DNA from 2 places in the Pseudomonas sp. Y3 TE3536 genome. Region 1 is predicted to be linked to the other one. Evidence: riboswitches for the same ligand, from Rfam matches in the RefSeq annotation. Region 1 holds a riboswitch; the other holds the start of a gene.

Evidence for each region. A riboswitch is a leader RNA that binds a small molecule or an ion and turns the genes downstream of it on or off. The one in region 1 is predicted to bind cobalamin.
Region 2: another riboswitch for cobalamin. It lies ahead of AB7M33_RS20395 (TonB-dependent receptor); the one in region 1 lies ahead of AB7M33_RS24155 (CbtB domain-containing protein).

What each region holds. Positions count from the first base shown of each region.
Region 1 is NZ_JBRJHU010000001.1:5,394,866-5,398,124, forward strand. Features, by position in the region: gene AB7M33_RS24150 (LLM class flavin-dependent oxidoreductase) at 1-696, shown strand, start outside; cobalamin riboswitch at 976-1,197, shown strand; gene AB7M33_RS24155 (CbtB domain-containing protein) at 1,292-1,477, shown strand; gene AB7M33_RS24160 (CbtA family protein) at 1,487-2,179, shown strand; gene AB7M33_RS24165 (cobalamin biosynthesis protein) at 2,197-2,589, shown strand; gene cobM (precorrin-4 C(11)-methyltransferase) at 2,622-3,259, shown strand, end outside.
Region 2 is NZ_JBRJHU010000001.1:4,498,617-4,501,875, reverse strand. Features, by position in the region: gene AB7M33_RS20395 (TonB-dependent receptor) at 1-1,447, opposite strand, end outside; cobalamin riboswitch at 1,556-1,762, opposite strand; gene nikA (nickel ABC transporter substrate-binding protein) at 1,982-3,259, shown strand, end outside.

The DNA.
Region 1 (3,259 bases):
GTGCTGCGCGACACCTGGACCCGCACCGAACCGTTCGACCATAACGGCACGCACTACCGGGTGGAAGACAACCTGACCCTGGTCAAGCCCGTGCAGCAGTTGCCCATCTACTTCTCCGGTGCTTCGGATGCAGCCGTCGAAGTGGCCGCCAAGCATGCCGATGTGTACATGATGTGGGGCGAACCGCTGGAGCAGGTGCGCGAGCGTATTGCCAAGGTGCGCAAGGCTGCAGCCCGTTATGGGCGTGAAAAGCACATCCGCTTCAGCCTGTCGCTGCGGCCGATCCTGGGGGCTACCGAGGAGCAAGCCTGGGCCCGTGCCGAGCGCATTCTGGCCGATGCCCAGACGCGCATCGGCATCCGCCAGGGCAACCGCCGCGAAAAGAACTTCGGCAAGAGCAACGCCGGCTCAGAGCGCCTGGTGCAGTTGGCCAGCCAGCGCAAGGTGCATGACACCCGGCTGTGGACCGAGATTGCCGCGTTGGGCGGCGGTGCGGGCAACTCGACGTCGCTGGTAGGGACGGCGGACCAAGTGGCTGAGGCGGCGCTGGCGTACTACGACCTGGGGGTTAGCACCTTCCTGTTCCGCGGGTTCGATCAGTTGCGCGATGCGGTGGAGTATGGCCAGGAACTGATTCCGCGGATTCGTGGGTTGGTGGCGCAGCGGGAGGCTGGGCGTAGCGCGCGGACGGCTTAGTGCATGGCTGGATTTTTTTGGCGCCTATGAGACCGAGCGCCGCCCGCGCGGCGCTTCGCAGCACAAGGCTGCTCCCACATCTGTTTCGGGCCAATTATTCCTGTGACATGTCTTGGCGCCCACTTCGATGTAGGAGCAGCCTTGTGCTGCGAAGCGCCGCGCAGGCGGCGCTCGACCTCCCAGGCACTGCAAAACCCGAAAATTGCTGGCCTACAACTTCTGAAATACTTTTCACGCGCACACCGCTGTGCAATTGACGGAAAACCTGCCTCGTGGTCTCCTAATGCCTCGCGTTCAGGTGCCCCTCAGGGGGTGAAACGGGAAACCGGTGCGTCGCAAGCCCTCGACCAGGGCCCGACCAAGCCGGTGCTGCCCCCGCAACGGTAAGCGAGCGAAGCGTCTAGACCACTGTGCCGCGTCATCTGGCATGGGAAGGGGCGCTTTTCAGGAGCCCTGCTCCTCCTCGTGAGCCCGGAGACCGGCCTGACGTTCATGAACACCCCGCGGTGGGCGGGCGCTGTCGCATTCCCCTGGGCGGATCACGTTCGGGGCTGCCGCGCTTGCCCGTTGCCCACAAAAAGCAGAGGAACGCGTCATGCCCGTCACCAGCGCCAAACACAGCATTGCCACCCCCGTCACCCTCAGTCAGCGTGTCGTCATCGCCGTCGGCGCCAGCCTGCTGGGCCTGTGCCTGGTGTACTTTGCCGGCTTCTCGCACATCGAAGCCGTGCACAACGCGGCGCACGACACCCGCCACAGCGCCGCCTTCCCCTGCCACTGAGTACGCCCCATGATCATGCGCATTGCCCGTACCGCGGGCTTCAGCGGGCTGCTTGCGGCCTTGCTGCTGACCCTGCTGCAAAGCTTCTGGGTTGCCCCGTTGATCCTTGAAGCGGAAACCTACGAATCCGCAGCCCCTGTTGCCGAGCATCACGAACACGGCGCCGAAGGGGCCGCGGCCCATGAACACAGCGCCGAAGCCTGGTCGCCTGAAGACGGCTGGCAACGCGTGCTGTCCACCACCGGGGGCAACCTGGTGGTAGCGGTAGGCTTCGCGCTGATACTGGTCGCCCTGTACAGCCTGCGTGAACCGAAGCGCGCGGGCACCGGCGCCCTGTGGGGCCTGGCGGGGTTCGCCGTGTTCTGCCTGGCCCCTACCCTGGGCCTGCCGCCAGAGCTGCCGGGCACCGCTGCCGCTGACCTGGGGCAACGCCAGGCCTGGTGGATCGGCACCGCAAGCGCTACCGCACTGGGCCTGGCCCTGTTGGTATTTGCCCGCCACTGGCTGGTTAAAGCGCTAGGCGCCGTGCTGCTGGTACTGCCGCATGTCATCGGTGCACCGCAACCCGAGGTGCATCAAAGCCTCGCGCCTGAAGCCCTGGAAGCCCAGTTCAAGGTCGCCAGCTGGCTGACCAACGCCGCCTTCTGGCTGGCCCTGGGCCTGCTCAGCGCGTGGCTGTACCGCCGCTCCAGTCAGGCCTGATGGTTTTAGACGCTACCCTGCCGGCGCTGTACGCCGGCTTTGGCTGCCGCCGGGGTTGCCCGGCGGACACCCTCGAAAACCTGCTGCGCCAAGCCTTGGCTGACCATGGCTTGGCGCTTTCAGCACTGCGCGGTATCGCCAGCATCGCCCTCAAGGCCGACGAACCTGGCCTGCAGCAACTGGCCAAACGCCTTGGCCTGCCCTTGCTGCTGTACGATGCCGGGCAACTTCTGCCCTACGAACCCTTGCTCAGCCATCGCTCGGCCGTCGCCCATGCACACAGCGGTTGTTGGGGCGTCGCAGAAAGCGCGGCGCTGGCCATGGCCAGCCAGCACCTCGGCACGGCCCGGCTGCGGGTCACACGCCAAGTGATCGGGCCGGCTACTCTGGCCCTGGCCTGCGGGCGATAATCGCAGCATCCCTTTCATTGCAAGGACTTTCCATGACGGTCTACTTCATCGGCGCCGGCCCCGGCGACCCGGAACTGATCACGGTCAAGGGCCAGCGCCTGATCCGCCAGTGCCCAGTGATCATCTATGCCGGCTCGCTGGTACCCGCGGCTGTGCTCGAAGGCCACCAGGCCGTGACCGTGATCAACAGCGCCGAGCTGCACTTGGAACAGATCATCAGTGCCATGCGCACGGCACACGCGCACGGCCAGGACGTGGCCCGCGTGCACAGCGGTGACCCGAGCCTGTATGGCGCAATCGGCGAGCAAATCCGCCACCTGCGTGAGCTGGGCATCGACTACCAGATCATCCCAGGCGTCACCGCCACTGCCGCCAGTGCGGCCTTACTAGGCTGCGAGCTGACCCTGCCACAGGTGTCGCAAACGGTGATTCTCACGCGCTTTGGCGACACTTCGCCGATGCCGCCCGGCGAGCAACTGGCCGACCTGGCGCGCCATGGCAGCACCTTGGCCATCCACCTGGGCGTAAAAAACTTGCCGCGTATTGTCAGCGAACTGTTGCCGCACTACGGCCCGCAATGCCCAGTTGCCGTGGTCCATCGCGCCACCTGGCCGGACCAGGACTGGGTGCGGGGCACCCTTGACGACATCGTCGAGCGCGTGGCGCTTAA
Region 2 (3,259 bases), 900 kb from region 1:
CGAACACCAGGCCGGCGCGCCAGTTGTCGCCAGACAAGCTGCGATCGGTGCGGGTATCGGCATCCAGGTCGTCGCGGTTCAGGTGCACCTGGTCGCGGCGTGCACCGGTGATCAACGACAGGCGCTCGGTGAGTTGCGTGCGGTTTTCGGCGAACAGCGAGAACTGCTTGGCCTGGTTGGCTTCGCGCGAGCGGTAAGGGTCGTTGCTGATGTACTCGCCCCCACCGGAACCGGACAGCGGCACGGTATCGGTCAGGGTGTTGCCGAAGTCGTGCTTGCGCACGAAACGGATCGTGTTGTAGTCGGCGCCCACCACGGTCTGGCTGTCCAGGCCGAACAGTGGGTGTTGCAGGGTGAACGACTGGCGATCGCCAAGCTGTTCCTGGGTCTGCTTGATGCTGATGAAGCTGCTGCGCCGCACCTGGTCGCCTGGCAGCCAGGTGTAGGTCTCGGCGTTGCGCCAGCGGCGCTGGGCCTTGAGGAAGTACAGTTGGTTGCTGGCGGTGAGGTTGTCGTTGATTACCCAGTCGGTGACTAGCCGTGTGGACTGGTCGTTGTAATGCACTTCGGCGTTGTCGACGTTGTAGTTGTGATCGCGCAGCGACTCGCGGTAATGCCCGTCCACCAACGGCGTCCCCATGTACTGCTGCGGGTCTTGGTCTCCGTAGTCGTGGCTGAGGGTGAAGCTCAGTTCATCGCTGGGCTGCCAGCGCAGCGCGCCGCTGATGGCAAGGCTCTGCGAATCGCCCCGGTCGACCCAGCCGTTGCTGGCCAGCTTGTTGAGGTTCAGGCGGTAGCTCAAGGTGTCGGTCAGCGAGCCGCCGCTGTCCAGGGCCATCTGCCGACGGTCATCCGAGCCGTAGCCCAGGCGCAGGTGATTGCGGATTTCGCCTTCAAAGGGCTTCTTCGGCACGACGTTGACCACCGCACCGGTGGCGCCCTCCCCGTACAGCACCGAGGCCGGGCCGCGCAGCACATCGATGCGCTCGACCGACCAGGTATCGACCGGGAAGGTCACTGTGCCGGCGCCCACGTACAGCCGGGTACCGTCGTACAACTGCATGGTCGAGCTGTGCCCGGTGAAGCCGCGGGCCGACAAGGCCGTGCCGCCGTTACCGGGGGTGCCGATGAAGGTGATGCCGGGTGAACGGGTGACCGCGTCCTGCACCGTGGCGTTGTTGCGCTTGAGGATTTGCTCGGCACTGATATTGGTCACGCTGGCTGGGGTTTCCAGCGGCGTCAGGCCAAGCCTCGAGCCACTGGTGCCTGGGGTATGCAGGTCGGGCTGAGGGTTGTGCTCGGCCGTGCCGGTAATGTCCGTGGCCGGTAGCGCCAGGGCGTTGTCCGCCTCGGCGGCGTGGGCGGCAACAGAGAGAAAAACACAGGGCACCAGGCTGGCGTGCAGCAGCGTACCTGGCAGAGAACTGAACAGCGAATAACGGGACATGTCGTTCCACTTGAAGCAGGAATGAAAGAATCCCGGGGGAACAACGCAAAGAGGAATCGCGGGCGAGCACGCCCACGGAAACCGGCCTGCGCCCGCCCACCGCGGGTTTGCCAAACGATGCTTCAGGCCGGTCTCCGGGCTCGCGAGGGTCATGAAGCCTTCACCTTCCCATGCCAGGGCACAGTGGTGTCTTGAATGCTTCGCTCGCATACCGTTGCGGGGGCAGCGCCGGACTGATCATCGAACGATGACGAACCGGCTTCCCGTTTCACCCCATGCACGGCGGCAGGGGGCACCTGAAACAGGCGCGCAGATGACCATCAAAAGCCCGCTGCGTCAACCGGCTTGTGGCAAACAGGTCGCCTGAGCTCGCCACTTCAGGCCCTGGGCGAACGCGTCACGGTTCAATCATCGCCAGGGCTTTCTACTGCCTTTTCTGGCGCGGCATTTTGTAACGTTCAGTAAGAAGTTTTTGCATGGACATCATTCCCACCACTCTTTAGCCTTACGCCTCCGTCGAAGTGGGGACCCCGTGTGAAGCAGCAGTCAGCTAAACGAAAGCCCGCCCTCTGGGGCATTCTCATGGTCGCCGCGAGCCTCTGCGCACACGCAGAAAGCACACCCCAACAAAGCCCGACGCTGGTGTATTCCTGGCCCGTTAACGCAGGCCCGCTCGACCCACACGGCTACTCGCCCAATCAGATGTACGCCCAGGCCATGGTGTATGAACCGCTGGTGCGTTACACCTCGGCGGGCACTGTAGAGCCGTGGTTGGCACAGGCTTGGCAAGTCTCCGACGATGGCAAGACCTACACCTTCAACTTGCGAGATGGCGTGCGCTTCAGTGACGGCACGCCATTCGACGCTGCAGCTGCCAAGGCCAACCTGGATGCCGTCCTTGCCAACAGCCAACGCCATCGCTGGATGGAGCTGGTCACCACCCTCGACCACATCGAGGCCCCTGACCGCCTGACCTTGCGCCTGGTGCTCAAGCACCCGTATTACCCAACGTTGATGGAACTGGCCCAAGTGCGCCCGCTGCGCTTCGGCGCCCCACAGGCCAAACCTGGCGAACCCGCCGGCACCGGCCCATGGATGCGCGTCGAATCGCGCTTGGGCGAGTATGACCGCTTTGCCCGCAACCCCTTTTACTGGGGCGCAAAGCCGGCCTATGGCGAGGTGCGGGTAAACGTCATCCCTGATCCCAACAGCCGCGCGCTGGCCCTGCAGGCCGGCGAGCTCGAGCTGATTCAAGGGGCCGCCGGCGAGATTACCGCCGGCACGTTCGTGCGCCTGCGCGACCAAGGCTTCGCCACCGCCCTCTCGGCACCGCTGGCTACCCGCACCCTGGCGATGAACACCGGGCATGGCGCCACCCGTGACCTGGCCGTGCGTCAAGCGATCAACCAAGCGGTGAACAAGCAGGCCATCATCGACAAGATTCTGTATGGCCTCGAGCCCCGTGCCGATACCCTGTTCGCCAGCAACATGCCCTATGCCGACATCGGCCTGAAACCCTACGCCTACGACCCTGCCCAAGCCGCCCGCGAACTTGACGCTGCCGGCTGGACCCTGACGGCAGGCACAACGGTACGTAGCAAGGCCGGTGAACCGCTGTCGATCGAACTGGTGTTCCTCGGCACCAGCGCACTGCAGAAGAGCCTGGCCGAAGTGCTGCAAGGCGAGCTGGCTAACGTCGGCATGCGCATTGAGCTGCGTGCGGTCGAAGAAGGTGGGCTGGTCCGGCGCCAGCGCGATGGCGACTTCGGCATGATCTTCGCCGACACCTGGGGAGCGCCCTACGACCCGCAC